Regions from separate parts of the Paenibacillus sp. P46E genome, predicted to be linked through region 1. Evidence: predicted binding sites of a transcription regulator. Region 1 holds the regulator's gene; the other holds the start of a gene.
What was found. The regulator CtsR, encoded in region 1, represses protease genes until heat stress. The targets are predictions, from matches to a motif close to ATGGTCAATAAAGGTCAAACA.
Positions count from the first base shown of each region.

Region 2: a site for CtsR is predicted at 5,857-5,877, ahead of clpP (ATP-dependent Clp endopeptidase proteolytic subunit ClpP). Genes of this name have one in related genera too.

Region 1 covers NZ_LVYZ01000056.1:56,544-64,944, forward strand. Annotated here, with positions in the region: gene pssA (CDP-diacylglycerol--serine O-phosphatidyltransferase) at 1-55, opposite strand, end outside; gene disA (DNA integrity scanning diadenylate cyclase DisA) at 121-1,191, opposite strand; gene radA (DNA repair protein RadA) at 1,202-2,569, opposite strand; gene clpC (ATP-dependent protease ATP-binding subunit ClpC) at 2,798-5,266, opposite strand; gene mcsB (protein-arginine kinase McsB) at 5,303-6,367, opposite strand; gene mcsA (protein-arginine kinase activator protein McsA) at 6,396-6,920, opposite strand; gene A3849_RS21945 (CtsR family transcriptional regulator) at 6,950-7,411, opposite strand; gene A3849_RS21950 (GNAT family N-acetyltransferase) at 7,851-8,401, opposite strand, start outside.
Region 2 covers NZ_LVYZ01000027.1:30,913-39,313, forward strand. Annotated here, with positions in the region: gene A3849_RS06055 (gluconeogenesis factor YvcK family protein) at 1-622, shown strand, start outside; gene whiA (DNA-binding protein WhiA) at 658-1,587, shown strand; gene A3849_RS06065 (HPr family phosphocarrier protein) at 1,685-1,954, shown strand; gene A3849_RS06070 (SIMPL domain-containing protein) at 2,181-2,939, shown strand; gene A3849_RS06075 (PdaC/SigV domain-containing protein) at 3,225-4,325, shown strand; gene A3849_RS06080 (GDSL-type esterase/lipase family protein) at 4,458-5,096, shown strand; gene clpP (ATP-dependent Clp endopeptidase proteolytic subunit ClpP) at 5,174-5,770, opposite strand; tRNA gene A3849_RS06090 (tRNA-Arg) at 5,963-6,037, opposite strand; gene A3849_RS06095 (sugar-binding transcriptional regulator) at 6,370-7,422, shown strand; gene gap (type I glyceraldehyde-3-phosphate dehydrogenase) at 7,539-8,401, shown strand, end outside.

The sequences.
Region 1 (8,401 bases):
TTCCAAGCATTAAGTTACCGATGGTAAACAAACTCGGAATTGATTTTTGTATCATTTCTTCACCTCTATTTTCTTACTATTGAGCAACAAAGTCTCCAATATTACGTGATTGTATGTTATTTACATTTGCCTGTCAATAAGAACTTGCTTTTGCAGCCGCTTGAGTCCGTCCTGAATATTACGGGCACGCACTTCGCCGATACCGTCCACCTCATCCAATTCTGCAATACTCGCCGTCATCAGGTTAGGCAACATTTCAAACCTTTCCACCAGATTGTGTATGATCACATTAGGCAGTCTTGGGATTTTGTTCAGCAAGCGGTAGCCACGCGGCGTTACCACTTCCTCCGAAGCAATCGCTGTAGACGAATATCCCAGCAATCGGGCAATATGGTTGTCGTCCATCAGATCATCGTCGCTGGTTCGCTTGAGTCCGGCGATGATTTCGCGGATTTTGTCCTCCTGTTCCTCCCTTGCATAGTCTCTGTACAGAAGCCATGCTTCTTCCTCTGTATTTCCAACCAGTTCTTCCATTTGCATGCTGATCAGGCGTCCTTCATTGCCGAGCTCGTTGATATAGCGCTTGATTTCCATCTTGATCCGAAGCACCATTTCCACACGCTGGATAACTCCAACCACCTCTGCGACAGTGACAACCCCTTCATACTCGGAAGCGGACAGATTGGTCAAACTTTGTGTTAGCACTGCTCTGTACTTCTCGAGAGTTTGGATCGCCTGATTGGCCTTGGCCAGGATCGAACCGATTTCTTTGAGCGCATACCGGATGGAGCCTTGATACAGTGTGATAATATTGCGGCGTTGGGAAATGGAAACAACCAGCTTGCCGGTTTGCTTGGCAACACGCTCTGCTGTACGGTGCCGGATTCCTGTCTCGATAGAAGAGATGGAGGAATCCGGGATCAGTTGCGTATTTGCGTACAGAATCCGTTTCAAATCCTCGCTTAAAATAATCGCACCGTCCATTTTGGCCAGCTCATACAAGTAATTGGGTGAAAAATCACAGTTGATGGAGAAGCCACCATCGACAACTTCCATCACTTCAGGGCTATATCCGACAACAATGAGCGCTCCTGTCTTTGCCCGAAGCACATTTTCCAGACCTTCCCGGAAGGGTGTTCCCGGTGCCGCCATTCTGAGCAGATCATTCATATTTTCTAATTCCTTTGTCATTCTGTGCCCCCTAATCTAACGCGACCGCTAGTGCATCTGCTACGGTGCTGACGCCAATAATCTGGATATCCTGCGGATGCTTCCAGCCTTTCATACTTTTCTCGGGCATAATGACTCTCCGAAACCCAAGCTTGGCTGCCTCTTTCACCCGCGTTTCTGCACGTGAGACCCCTCTTACTTCTCCGGTAAGTCCAACTTCTCCAAAAAAAACATCATAAGGCTTAGTTGAAATATCCCGGAAGCTGGAGGCGATACTAATGGCAACTGCCAAATCAATAGCCGGCTCATCCAACTTTACCCCGCCAGCTACATTCAAGTAAGCATCCTGGTTTTGCAAAAACATCCCCATGCGCTTCTCCAGTACTGCAATGATCAGAGCCATCCGTTGATGGTCCATACCTGTACACATCCGCCGTGGTGAAGGGAAGTGGGTAGCTGCTACAAGCGCCTGAAGCTCAACAAGCACAGGCCGGGTCCCCTCCATGCTGGCTACAACCGCCGAACCAGCGACACCGAGCGGACGCTCCGACAAGAAAAGCTCAGAAGGATTCTCCACTTCAGTAAGTCCGATTTCTCCCATCTCAAAAATCCCGATCTCATTTGTGGATCCAAACCGGTTCTTGACCGCACGCAGCAAACGGTACGTATGATGACGCTCCCCTTCAAAATAGAGGACACAATCGACCATATGCTCCAGCATGCGTGGCCCTGCAATTGCCCCTTCTTTCGTTACATGTCCTACAAGGACCGTAGCAATTCCGCGAATTTTGGCGATCCGCATGAATCTTGTCGTACATTCCCGAACCTGTGTCACACTGCCGGGTGCGCTTGTTACCTCTGGCATAAATACTGTCTGAATAGAGTCAATGACCAGGAATTGAGGCTGAATCTGCTCAATCGCTTCTTCAATGCTCTCCATATTAGTCTCACACAGCACATAAAGCTCTGCCGAAAGCGCCCCAAGGCGATCCGCACGAAGCTTCGTTTGCCGGACCGATTCTTCTCCTGAAATGTACAGCACCCGTAATCCCTGGGTTGTCAGCGCGTGTGAAGTCTGAAGCAGGAGCGTCGACTTACCAATCCCCGGATCTCCTCCTACCAGTACCAGAGAACCGGGAACAATCCCTCCCCCCAGCACACGGTTAAGCTCTCCAATGCCTGTCAGGATACGCGGCTCTTTGTCACTTTCTATATTTATGATCGATTGCGCCTTTTCTTTACTTTGAAAAATCGGTGCATTCATGCCTTGTGTTTTGACTACGACTTCTGTCTCTTCCACCATGGAGTTCCAAGCCTGGCAGCCGGGACATTTCCCGAACCATTTTGGCGATTCATAGCCGCATTCAGTACAAAAAAATTTAGTTTTTGGTTTTGCCATGTGCTCTCCTATCCGTCCGAACTTGCTAAAATTGCGGATAAATTTCTCTTACTCAAAGTTTACCATTTCTGCACACTGAACGGAAGGTCACTTAAGATCTACTTTTGAATCCTACCTTCATTAACCTGCCTGAATGATTGGTTAATTAAACATCAATGTCCCTTTACACAAAAAAGCCCCCACTTCTCCATACGGAGAAGTGGAAGCTTTGTTTCAACCAAGTAAAGGTTATTCTGTTCCAACCTCATTTTCCTGTGTGACTGCAATCGGCGGTTCTACGGTAGTTACTACAAGTTCACCATTAACCTCATCAATGTTAAGGGAATCCCCTTTTTTGATGTTGCCTTTCAGCAGTTCCTCGGAGAGACGGTCTTCGATGTGCTTTTGAATCGCCCGACGCAGCGGACGCGCACCGAAGGCTGGATCATATCCCTCTTTGGCCAGGAAGGCTTTAGCCCCTTCAGTAAGCACAAAGTCCACATCATACTCACGCAGACGCTTGCGCAATTCCTCGGACATAAGTGTAACAATTTCGGCAATGTGTTTTTCATCCAGGGAGTGGAAGACGATGATTTCGTCAATACGGTTCAGGAACTCAGGACGGAAGCTCTTCTTCAGCTCTTCCATGACTTTACCCTTCATGTTACTGTAATCCGCTCCGGCATCCTGTACGGCTGTGAATCCAAGCGTTGAGTTCTTCTTGATCGCCTGCGCTCCGACATTGGATGTGAGGATGATCAGAGTGTTGCGGAAGTCGACGACACGGCCTTTGGAATCGGTCAGACGGCCGTCTTCCAGTACCTGCAGCAGAATGTTGAATACTTCCGGATGAGCTTTTTCAATTTCGTCCAAAAGCACAACAGAATATGGTTTGCGGCGAACCTTCTCGGTCAATTGCCCGCCTTCTTCATAGCCCACATACCCTGGAGGCGCTCCGACCAAACGGGAAGTGGAATGCTTCTCCATATACTCCGACATATCGATACGGATTACCGCATTCTCATCACCGAACATAGCTTCAGCAAGTGCACGCGCCAGCTCGGTTTTACCAACCCCTGTGGGTCCCAGGAAGATAAATGAACCCATTGGACGTTTTGGATCTTTGAGCCCTGCACGCGCCCGGCGGAGTGCCCGGCTGACTGCCTTCACGGCTTCATCCTGACCAATGACACGTTCATGGAGCAGAGCCTCCATGTTGAGTAGACGGTCAGTCTCTTCTTCCTTCAGCTTGCTGACAGGGATACCTGTCCAGCTGGCTACCACCTGGGCAATATCCTCTGGGGTAACCTGAGAATCAGTCCGGCCTTGTTTTTCTTTCCACTGGTTCTTGGTGGTATCCAATTCCTCACGGATTTTTTGCTCGGTGTCACGCAGTGCAGCAGCCTTTTCGAACTCTTGGCTCTGTACAGCAGAATCCTTCTCCTTGCGGATATCATCCAGACGCATTTCAAGTTCCTTGAGATTTGGCGGGATTGTGTAAGAGTTGAGTCTTACCTTAGAGCCTGCTTCATCAATCAGGTCAATCGCCTTATCCGGCAGGAAACGGTCCGGAATATAACGGTCTGACAGCTTCACAGCTTCCACAATAGCTTCATCTGTGATCTTCACACGGTGATGGGCCTCATAACGGTCACGAAGACCGTATAGAATTTGGACCGCTTCTTCCGGAGAAGGCTGGTCCACTGTAATTGGCTGGAACCGGCGTTCAAGAGCTGCGTCTTTCTCGATATATTTGCGGTATTCGTCCAGTGTGGTGGCACCAATGCACTGCAGTTCTCCACGGGCTAGAGCAGGCTTCAGGATGTTGGAAGCATCAATTGCACCTTCCGCTCCTCCAGCGCCAATCAGAGTATGCAGTTCATCGATAAAGAGTACAATGTTACCCGCTTGACGAATCTCATCCATAATTTTTTTGAGGCGGTCTTCGAACTCACCGCGGTATTTCGTACCGGCAACTACTGAACCCATATCCAGAGTCATTACGCGCTTGTCACGCAAAGTTTCCGGAATTTCATTGTTGATGATTTTTTGCGCCAACCCTTCGGCAATCGCTGTTTTACCTACCCCAGGTTCACCGATCAGGACCGGATTATTTTTGGTGCGGCGGCTAAGCACTTGAATAACGCGCTCAATTTCCTTGCTGCGGCCAATCACAGGATCCAGATTGCCATCTTTGGCATATGCGGTCAGGTCGCGAGCGAGGCCATCCAACGTAGGCGTGCTGACATTGGCTGGAGCGCCGCTGTGGCTCGAAGTAGCTTCACTGCTGCCCAGAAGCTGCAGAACCTGCTGACGGGCCTTATTAAGGCTGATTCCAAGGTTATTGAGAACACGCGCCGCTACGCCTTCGCCTTCGCGGATCAGTCCGAGCAGGATATGCTCTGTTCCCACATAAGTGTGGCCCAGTTTACGAGCTTCATCCATCGATAGCTCGATAACCTTTTTGGCACGAGGAGTATAAGCAATGTTTGTAGGCTGCTCTTGTCCCCGGCCGATCAGTGTTTCCACTTCGTCCTGAATTTTTTCAAGACCCAGACCCAGACCGATCAGAGCCTTAGCGGCAATTCCGTCTCCTTCACGAATCAGGCCGAGCAAAATATGTTCTGTCCCAATGTTGTTGTGTCCCAAACGAACGGCTTCTTCCTGCGCCAATGCGAGCACCTTTTGTGCGCGTTCCGTAAATCTTCCAAACATCATATCCCCTGCACCTCCACGGATAATAAATATCTATAATTAATGTTGTGATCCCAGTGTCTCCCGGAGCAGCTTCGCCCGGTACATATCGAGTTCGGTGGCTGTAAGCTCGTCGCCGAACATTTTTTGCAGAAAACCCGGCTGTGTCTTTACATTCAGCTCGTTGAGGACTGAAATCGACGGTCCTTCCAAAATACCAAGATCAACCCCAAGCCTTAGATCGGAGAGCCGTTGTGCAGACTCCTTTAGTTCCATCACCGCCGCATAGGACAATATCCCGTAAGAACGTTTGATTCTGTCTGTAATCCGCAAAGCGGAATCTACCAACAGACGTTCCCGCGCGTTGCGCTCATGCTCGATAATCTGGGTAACTACGCCATGGAGATTCTCGATTATTTCACTTTCCGTCTGGCCAAGCGTGATCTGGTTGGAGATCTGAAAGATATTCCCTACTGCTTCGCTGCCTTCACCATAAATTCCTCTTACCGTGAGCCCTACTTGATTCACAGCGGATAAAATCCGGTTGATCTGGTGGGTCATTACAAGTGCAGGCAAGTGGACCATGACCGATGCACGAAGCCCTGTGCCCACATTTGTAGGACAACTAGTCAAATACCCTCTTCGATCATCAAAGGCGTAATTGACCGAGCCTTCAAAAATATCATCAATGGCTGTCGCCCTTACCCAAGCCTCTCTGACCTGCAGACCGGGGAACAGACACTGAATACGCAAATGGTCTTCTTCATTGATCATAATACTGACTGACTCGTCCTCATTCAGGATGACTGCGCCACCCCGTGACTCGTTAGCGAGGTTAGGGCTAATGAGATGCTTTTCCACAAGCACCTTTTTGTCCAGCTCATCCAGCTCATCCAGTTTCAAGAGTTGAAAGTTGCCGAAATCCGCAGCTGCTTCTCCTTGAAAAACAGGAGCGAGCTGGTCCAGCACCTCTTCCGACTGCTCTGCCGAAGCCAGCAAAGGGAAGGGCAGATGCTCCAGGTTGCGGGCGATCCGCATCCGGCTGCTGATGACGATCTCAGAATGGCTACCACCGCAGCGCATCCAGTCACTAAGGGCTTGTTCAGTAAACCGGAGACTTGACATGTCATATCCCCCCTATATATCAAAGACTTTACTCTTGTGGCATTTCTTTTTCAAGCTGGCGGATCTGATCCCTCAGCTCAGCTGCGGTTTCAAACTCCTCCTGTGCGATACTGTGCTGCAGTTCCTGCTTCAGTTCATCAATCTGGCGTTTACACATGATCTTTGCTCCTGCACGTTTCGGCAACTTACCCACATGAGCGGTGCTGCCATGAACCCGTCTGAAGAGCGGGTCCAGCGTACTGTCAAAATATTTATAACAGGAGCTGCAGCCAAAACGCCCAAGCTTGCTGAACTGGGAGTAAGTCATTCCACAATTCTCACATTGAAGGCTCTGAGCGGTCTGGGAGGCTGCGTTTTTTTCCTTGCCTGCCCCTTCCAGATCCAGAAGACCAGACAGCAGACTGTGAATGGAGAATCCTCCCGCTGTTCCAGGAATGAGCTCCCCTTTCTCCCGCGCACAACTTTCGCAAATATGAAACTCCGTCTTCTCTCCGTTCACAATCTTTGTGAAATGGAGTGTAGCCGGTTTGACCCCGCATTCCTGGCAAAGCATAAGCGGTGTCCCTCCTTAAGATTTGACCATTATTTGCCCAATAAAGAGATTAGCATAGCCTTCATCAGCTTGGCACGAATCTCATCCCGGTACGGCAGATTAACCGTCAGGCATTCCCGGGAAACAGCAGCGCGCAATAGGCACGCTTCACGCTTGGTTAGAAACCGGGCCTCCTCCAGCTGATAAATCAGCCCTTCGGCGGAATTTTGATCGATATCTTTTCCGATTGTAGAATTGAGATGTGCGTACAGTGCGACATTCTGGGGCAGCTCAAAACGCTGAATCCGGATGTATCCACCACCGCCACGTTTGCTCTCGACTACATAACCCTTTTCCAAAGTAAAGCGTGTACTAATGACATAGTTGATCTGAGACGGCACGCATGAGAACTGGTCCGCCAGGTCATTGCGCTGAATTTCCACCGTACCTTCGGGACTTTCATGCAAAATATTCTTCAGATATTGTTCGATAATATCAGAGATATTACGCATCACTCATCCTCCAGTGTTCAAAGCTTATAGTGCAACTGACTGTGCTTCCGTCCGGTAATGATCTCTATAGATCTTAACCCAAGAGCAGAGGCCCGAATCGAAACTACATTCATACCTCAGTACTTAGAGTGCAATACAGTATCATTCCGGAGATATACTAAAAAAGCCATAAATGAAGAGCCTGCCACCATTGTCTCTACTTCCTTCAATAAAATGAATTCGAGCTGCGTTGACTTTGACTTTCTTTGACTTTTTTCATATTATAACACATTCTCACTGAATTCCAAGTGGTTGCTTTTATTTTTTACGTTTTAGGGCAATTGTATTCTGACCATTGTGAAAAAATCAGGGTTTTGCATGGTGATTTCCATTGAACTTTCAGGTGGCAAAAAGCTCCCCCAGCTTCATTATGAAACCGGGAGAGCCTTAGATTATGGGATTAGAAAAAATCAAACAATGCTGTTTTCGCCTGCGGGATGACCTTTTCCAGCCATTCCAATCCCGCCGGGTTTGCTTTTAGCTGACCGTATCTGGCCAGTTCCCCTGGCCGCTTGTACCCTAGCAGCAGAACAGTAAGCGTACCAATGGTGCAATTCAGATCTGCAGAGGCTTTCTCTCCTTCTACGCGACTTAACGTTGCTGCCCCATCCTCGGATACAGTCCATAACCATAAGCCATTGTTCCATGGTGCATGTTCATCATCAATATACAAAGTCCTACTCTCACGGTTCGTAATGGGTCGGAAGGTGAAGTTCTCCACAAATCTTTGTGCATTCACAATCCGCCCCATAAAGTATGGATAATTTTCCTGTGGAATGCGCGGATCGGGAAGCAAATACGGGAGAATATCATCAGAAGGTACTTGCTTGAGAGAAGCTCCAGTTATCATCGAATCGTGGTTGGCAAGAAATGTCCACAGGCCCTGATGCGCCACTTCGTTCAAGTAAATGAATTCATCAATGATCAGTTCATTATTGATTATTTTATATA
Region 2 (8,401 bases), on a different contig from region 1:
CCGGTTATTCGCCGTGCGCGGACGCGTGCTGCCTGCGGCTGGCGAAGCTGTAGTGCTGCACGCTGAGATGGCCGATGGCACTATGATCACAGGTGAATCCAAAATCCCTGAGGCCAGAGGGGTCATCAAACGGGTCTCCCTGGAGCCGGCAGATGTAGAACCGCTACCGGAGGCACTGGAGGCCATCCGTAATGCCGATGCCATCCTATGTGGTCCAGGCAGTCTGTACACGAGTATTCTGCCGAATTTGCTGGTGCCTAAGCTGGCGGAGGCTGTTGTGGCCTCGGATGCGATCAAAATTTTTGTCTGTAACGTGATGACCCAGCCCGGGGAAACAGACAACTACACGGTTAGTGACCACCTTCAGGCCGTCTATGACCACGTAGGACTTCATTTGTTCGATTACGTGATCGTGAACGATGGCGAGATTCCTGAGCAGGTCCAGTTAAAGTATGCAGAAAAGGGTGCCCGGCCCGTACAGCTTGACCTCGATGTAGTGGATGGTAACGGCTACAAAGTGATTGCCGATAAGCTGGTATTATTCAAGACCTATCTGAGGCATGATACAGATAAGCTTAGTCATCATATTTACCAGCTTGTGAAAGACTGGATTTCCAGATAAGTCTATTTTGTAGGAACATGAAAGAGGTGAGCCCCTTGTCTTTTGCGGCCCTTACCAAAAAAGAGCTGACGATGGTGGAGAGCCAGCCTTGCTGTGAGAAAGCAGAGATGTCCGCGCTGATCCGGATGAATGGTTCGGTGCAGCTTTCAAGCAAAAAGGTAGTCCTCGACATTTCGACGGAGAACGCCGCGATTGCAAGGCGGGTATATTCTTTGCTTAAGAAATATTACCAGGTCCATATCGAGCTGCTCGTGCGTAAAAAAATGCGTTTGAAGAAGAATAACGTCTATATCGTGCGGATTCCAAACCGCGTTCAGGAAATTCTCAAGGATCTGCGGATCGTCTCCGAAGGCTTCATCTTCACGGATGGGATCGACCACGAAATTGTCGGCAAGAACTGCTGCAAACGCGCATACCTGCGGGGGGCGTTTATGGCGGGAGGGTCGGTCAATAATCCGGAAGGATCTTCCTATCATCTGGAGATTGCTTCGATGTACGAGGAGCACTGCAAGGCGCTGGTGGATCTGGCAGGTGAATTTCATCTGAATGCCCGCTGTATTGAGCGCAAAAAGGGCTTCATCCTGTACATCAAGGAAGGCGAGAAAATCATCGAGTTTCTTAGCCTGATCGGTGCACATCAAGCACTGTTTAAGTTCGAGGATGTGCGGATTATGCGTGACATGCGCAATTCCGTGAACCGGATCGTCAACTGCGAAACGGCCAACCTGAACAAAACCATAAGTGCGGCGGTGCGGCAGATCGAGAATATCAAGCTGCTGCAGCGTGAGGTGGGGCTGGAAAGCCTGCCGGATAAGCTGCGCGAAGTAGCCGAGATCAGATTGGCACACCCGGATATCAACCTTAAGGAAGTTGGCGAAATGCTGAAAGGCACAGTCAGTAAATCGGGAGTAAATCACCGTTTGCGCAAAATTGACGAGCTGGCTGATAAGGTCCGGGGCGGCTGATTATTTTTTTTCTAGTGCGGTTGCGGTTATAATGATATAATATTATAAAATTAATGTGAAATTTTTGGGCAGATCTCAAATAGGGGGTAAGCGTTTCATGACAAAGCACCCGGTAGTTGTACGGTTGAAGACGGGGCTTCACGCTCGGCCGGCAGCATTGTTCGTGCAGGAAGCTAACAAATTCTCGTCGGAGATTTTCGTGGAAAAAGACGATAAAAAAGTGAACGCTAAAAGCATCATGGGTATTATGAGCCTGGCGATCAGTTCCGGCACGGAGATTTATATCAGCGCGGACGGCGCCGATGCGGACCAAGCTGTAACCGCTTTGACAAGTCTTGTCAGCAAAGAAGAGCTTGAGAACCAGTAATTGTTGCAAGGCCTTACTTTTAAATGGTATGACAAAAAGCCCTCCGGGGCTTTTTTTAATGTCTGCGTATAGATAGGAATAGGAAAGAATAAGGTTACGGTTATGTGCTCCTGTAGTCTTGTATAACTTTTTTTCTTTTCCAATGAGACGATATGCAACTTTTGCCAAGCCGCGCCGTCTAGAGGGTACCAACAACAATTACAAATAACGAAAGGGGATGGCAAACATGAATGCATGGAGCAAAAAGCTCGGAGCGGTAATGCTGGCAGGGAGTTTGATGATGGGGGGGATGGCTTTGAGCGGAGCATTCCAAGGTCCTGAAAAGGCTTACGCCGCAGAGGAGGCCCAGAGAAACATCGTCAATGTGATTGGCAAAGGAGAGCTTTCCATCAAACCGGACGTTGTCTATCTGTCTATCGGGGTGAGCACTTCGGCAGCAACGGCAGAAGAGGCACAGAAAACCAATGGAGCCAAAATCACCAAGATCACCACATTGCTGAAGACGACCTGGGGTATTGCAGATAAAGACGTTCAGAGCACCCAATTCAGCGTACAACCGAACTACAGCTATTCTGATAAAGATGGCCAGCAGGTTAAGGGTTACATTGCCCAGCATACGTTGAAGGTAACCTATCGTGACCTAACCAAGGTTGGGGCGCTGCTGGATGCCGCTTCTACTGCAGGAGCGAATAACATTGGTAATGCCCAATTTGCTATTGAAGATCCGTCAGCCTTTGAAGCACAGGTGATTGAAAAAGCCATGACCAATGCAGATGTAAAAGCTGGAGCTATTGCCAAAGCAGCCAAACGCAGCCTGGGCCAGGTTATTACGGTCACACAGAATGATGACGGCAACAACCCTGTGATCTATATGGAAAATGCAGCAATGTCCAAAGCAGCGGCAGATACAGCCGGCGGCACTTCCGTTGAGCCGGGAGAAGTGAAGGTTTCAACACAGCTTAGCGTAATGTATGAGCTGAAATAGTCTGTATTCCTCAAGAGGCGCTTCCCCTGCTGGTTACAGCAGGGAGCAGTGCCTTTTTTTTGCGGGGAATGGTTGCGAGATCTCTCATTTTGTTTAAAGAAATGTAATAAGCAGCCCTGAAATGGTCGGCGAAGCTTAAGAAATTGTAAAGGGCTTTGTAACAACCGCTGCTCCTGATCTCTCTATAATGGGAAGAGTGGAAACGAGGGCGGCAAGCAGGCTGCTCTCCGGTGTTCTGGAATTTTCATCAAATCTATCATCGTATTAGCGGAAGGGGATAACCATATGAAGAACATTAAGAAGAAACAGGCCCACGCATGGGGGGCGGGCATTATGGCGGCAGGGCTTCTGCTAAGCGGAGGGCTTCTGCCCGCAGGGACCAGTCAGGCTGCTTCAGCTGCGGTTCAGGCAAATGCGGAACATTCGCTAGTGGTGCTGAAGGTAAACGGGAAGATTACACCTCAGACTGGTGTTGTCCATGAAGGGAAAGTGTGGGTGCCGTTGACCTTTTTACGCGATTCACTGGGTATGTCCCTGACCTATGATAAGGCAGAAAAGGCCTATACAGTCGGTAAAGGAACAACGAAGGTTAATCTGTCTATCACCGATTACGAAATTTCAATCCGGGTGAATAATTATTATTTAAATGATTATCAAGCTCAAAATATCAACAATCGGCTGTTCGTTCCGCTTGATCTGCTGAACGATTTTCTGGGATATAAAGGGGACTATAGTGCGGCTACAGGCCGGTTGAATGTCGTCAGTAAACCGCAAAATGCGATTACCATAAAGACGGAGAGCATCGTCAAGGAAAGTAAGGACACACCGGTCAAGCTGGATTATCCGCAGATCAGCGGTCTGGTGAATGCCAAGGCCCAGCAAACGATCAACGATACAATTAAGCAGACACTCACCAAATTTGCAGCAGAAGCAGAGAAGGAAATTGCGAATAGATCCTCGGACGACCGGCCGTATGAGTTCGACGGGGGCTATGTGATCACGTACAACCAGGACGGCATACTCAGTCTGATCACGACCCAGTACAGCTATACTGGCGGTGCCCACGGCATGACTTACCGCAATGCATTCACGTTCTCTCTGAAGGACGGCAAGCGCCTCCTGATTGGGGATTTGCTGAAAGCCAACCCGAACTATAAAAAAGAGCTTAATGCCAAGCTGTCCAAGCTAATCAAGGCAGAGGGCGGCTACCTGGGCGGCTTCACCGGCCTGAATACAGAGAAGAATTTTTATGTGAAAGACGGAAAATTGGCAGTGTTCTTCCAGCTTTATGAATATACAGCATATGCCTCCGGGTTCCCTGAATATGAGTTCACCTTCAAGGAGCTTCTGCCGGATGGAAGCAGCCCGTTCGCTGGTCTGAAATAAGTGCCTTCCTTCATAAAACAGGAGAATAGCCCGCTCCGCTAATGCCGTATATGGACACCTTTCCGTTGCCTGGCGCCTTCCCCGGTCATAAGCTAAAGGAGAAACCAGCTTATCAAGCGGGGAGGGAAGGAAATGAGTTATCTCTACACGGCTATCGGTGATTCCTTGACGACCGGATTCGGAGCACTGCCGGGTAATGGCTTCGTACCCGTTTACCGCAGAATGGCAGAGGGGCAGCTCCGCGCTCCAGTCGGATCGGTCAACCTTGGTATCAATGGTCTAACTACCGCTGCATTGGAGCAACGCCTAAGCAGTGACCCCATGTTCCGCCAAGCAGTCCGGGGTGCAGATATTGTTACCTTGTCCATTGGCGGAAACGATCTGATCAAGGCAGCCAAAGCCGTGTCATTTCGTCCGGGCTACCTGTCTCCAGCGCTGGAACGGGCGCTTCGCGAGTGCAAAAGAAACTTCAACGAGATTATGGGTTCACTCCGGCAGTTGAAGAACGGCAGCCGCCAGCCCTATATCATCCGGTTGGTTGGACTCTATAATCCTTATCCCCAGTTATCGGAAGCTACAGACTGGGTACGCCAGTTTAACGGCTATGTTGCGGGTTATAGCAGCAGTGTATGCGGGTTTGCCTCCATCTATCATGAGTTCACCGGCAATGAGCGTGGACTGCTGTCACTGGATCATGTGCATCCTAACGGTAGAGGGTACCGTGTAATCGCCGGGAAGCTCGATGCCTTGGGTTACAGCCGGCTGGGATAACGAACTGGGTGCTATACATGCAAAAGAGGCTGCTCTAGACCATTAGGTCCAGGCAGCCTCTTTTGCTGTGCTTTGAATTATACGCCTGAAGGCAGCGTCTTCTCAATAACCTTATCGACAATACCATACTCGGCTGCTTCAGCAGCGGTCATGAAGTAGTCGCGGTCAGTATCCTTTTCGATGCGCTCCAGCGGTTGGCCAGTGCGTTCAGACAGGATACGGTTCAGCTTGTCGCGAAGCTTCAGGATACGGCGGGCACGGATTTCGATGTCTGTAGCCTGTCCTTGAGCACCACCCAGCGGCTGGTGGATCATGATCTCACTGTTTGGCAACGCGAAGCGTTTGCCCTTGGCACCGGCATTCAGCAGGAAAGCCCCCATGGAGGCAGCCATGCCCACACAAATGGTGGAAACATCCGGTTTAATGTATTGCATTGTATCAAATATAGCCATTCCGGCTGTGATGGAACCGCCAGGGCTGTTCACATACAGATGAATATCCTTATCTGGATCCTCGGCAGCCAGGAAGAGCATTTGGGCGATGATGGAATTGGCTACCACGTCATTAACCTCCGTTCCGAGGAAAATGATGCGGTCCTTCAGCAGGCGGGAATAGATGTCATAAGCGCGCTCACCGCGGTTGCTCTGTTCTACTACCATAGGAATATAACTCACGTGGAAAACCTCCTTGAATTGGTTCTTCGAATGTGTTCATTTTTTACTGTTACCGTATTAACCACATGATAAACAAATTCAAACAAAAAGTCAAAGAAAGTCAAACTTAGTTTATAAAAAAAGAGCCAACAAGCGGCTCTTTGGTTAAATACTATAGGTGGAATGCTAAAATATGTACAAAAGTGAAATTAATGGCGCGCCCGCCAAGAATCGAACTTGGATCTCAGGCTTCGGAGGCCTACGTCATATCCATTGGACCACGGGCGCAACAGAAATTATTATAATCTATTTAGGGTTCAAATGCAACGGCTTAATCACACTGCTGTAAAAATATCTTTGTCTTCTTCTAAATTAGCGGCCTCAAGCGTCCGGGAATATTCATTAACGGGGCTTTTATCCGGGAGTCACAGGACTTTCAGCACTTTCCATGGTGTGGCAGATGTATAAGATGAAAAGAGGATGAGAATTATAGTCTCGGAAGACTTGCACTCCGCGTAATATTTGGGTAGAATATGGGTGGGACTTAAAAAGTTAACCCGGGACGTTTTAAGACCATGGACAAGGGAATAAGAGGAAGACGAAGTTGCAGGAGTGAAAGCATGCGTAATTTATTAGAAATCCAAAAGCAGCTTCTGCCTGATCTCATGGAAACCCTTAAGAGACGTTACACGATTCTACATCAGATCATGCTGTCCGATATTATTGGGCGCAGAACACTTGCCGCATCGCTGGATATGACAGAGCGGGTGCTGCGTGCCGAGACGGATCTTCTGAAATCGCAAGGGCTCATTGAGATCGAGAGCGTAGGCATGCGCGTAAGCGATGCGGGGCGCAGACTGCTTGACCTGCTGGAGCCAATCGCCAAGAGCCTGTTTGGCCTGGATGATCTGGAAGATAAAATTCGTACAACGTATGGTCTGAACAAAGTTATTGTTGTACCTGGTGATTGCGAGACATCGCCGTTCACGAAGCGTGAGCTCGGACGCGCGGGTGCCAAGGCATTGCTTGGTGTACTGCGGTCGGATGATACCATTGCCGTTACGGGCGGTTCAACGCTTGCTGAAATGGCTGATCAGCTCACGCCTCCGTTATCCCTTTCCTATAAGAACGCTTGGGTTGTCCCGGCGCGCGGGGGATTGGGTGAGAGCATGGAAATCCAGGCTAATACGATTGCTTCAAAGATGGCCAAACGGATGGGAGCCAATTACCGCCTTCTGCATGTGCCTGATTTACTTAGTGAAGATGCTTACCAGTCACTGGCGCTCGATGCAAATATTGGAGAGATCGTGCAAATTATCCGCAGATCACGAATTATTGTGCATGGTATTGGGGATGCCATTGAAATGACCCGCCGCCGCAAGCTGGATGAGACTACAGTCTCAGAGATTCAGGAAGAAGGAGCGGTTGCCGAATCGTTCGGCTATTATTTCAATGAAGAAGGTCAGGTTGTTCATACCATGCTGACTATGGGGCTCCGACTTGAGGATATTATCCGCACGGAAGTGGTTGTCGGAATTGCAGGAGGCAAACGCAAGGCGAAAGCCATTCATGCGATGCTGCGGTTCGGGCAGGAGGATATACTCGTTACTGATGAGGCGGCTGCTGTCGAAATCGGCAAAGAAATTGACAATCAGATCCAGGCAGTCCTATAGTTTCCAGAATATGGGGAGCAAGCAAAGGACTTATGCATTATACTTAACATTGTTGTCTTGACGAGCCTCACGGCCTGTCTTGAATAAATAAAACGAAATCTAGGAGGAACTATTCAATGAGTGTAAAAGTTGGTATTAACGGTTTTGGACGTATTGGACGCCTTGCATTCCGCCGTATTCAAAATGTAGAAGGTATCGAAGTGGTAGCAATCAATGACTTGACTGACGCTAAGATGCTTGCTCATTTGCTTAAATATGATACAACTCAAGGTAAATTCCAAGGCGATGTTGAAGTGCATGACGGCTTCTTCAAAGTTAACGGCAAAGATGTTAAGGTTCTTGCTAACCGCAACCCTGAAGAACTTCCTTGGGGAGAGCTTGGCGTTGATATCGTTCTGGAATGCACAGGTTTCTTCACAACTAAAGAAGCCGCTGAAAAGCACCTTAAAGGTGGAGCTAAGAAAGTAGTTATCTCCGCTCCAGCTACAGGCGACATGAAAACTGTTGTTTACAACGTTAACGATGACATCCTTGACGGTTCCGAAACAGTAATCTCCGGCGCTTCTTGCACAACTAACTGCCTGGCTCCAATGGCAAAAGTTCTGAACGACAAGTTCGGAATCGTTGAAGGCCTGATGACTACTATCCACGCTTACACAGGTGACCAGAATACTCTTGATGCTCCACACGCAAAAGGCGACTTCAGACGTGCCCGCGCTGCTGCTGAGAACATCATTCCTAACACTACCGGTGCTGCAAAAGCTATCGGTCTGGTAATCCCAGCACTGAAAGGCAAACTTGACGGTGCAGCACAACGTGTGCCTGTAGCGACTGGTTCCCTGACTGAGCTGGTTACTGTTCTGGATAAGAGCGTAACTGTTGAAGAAATCAACGCAGCAATGAAAGCAGCTTCCGATCCAGAAACTTACGGCTACACTGAAGATGAAATCGTATCTTCCGACATCAAGGGTATGACTTT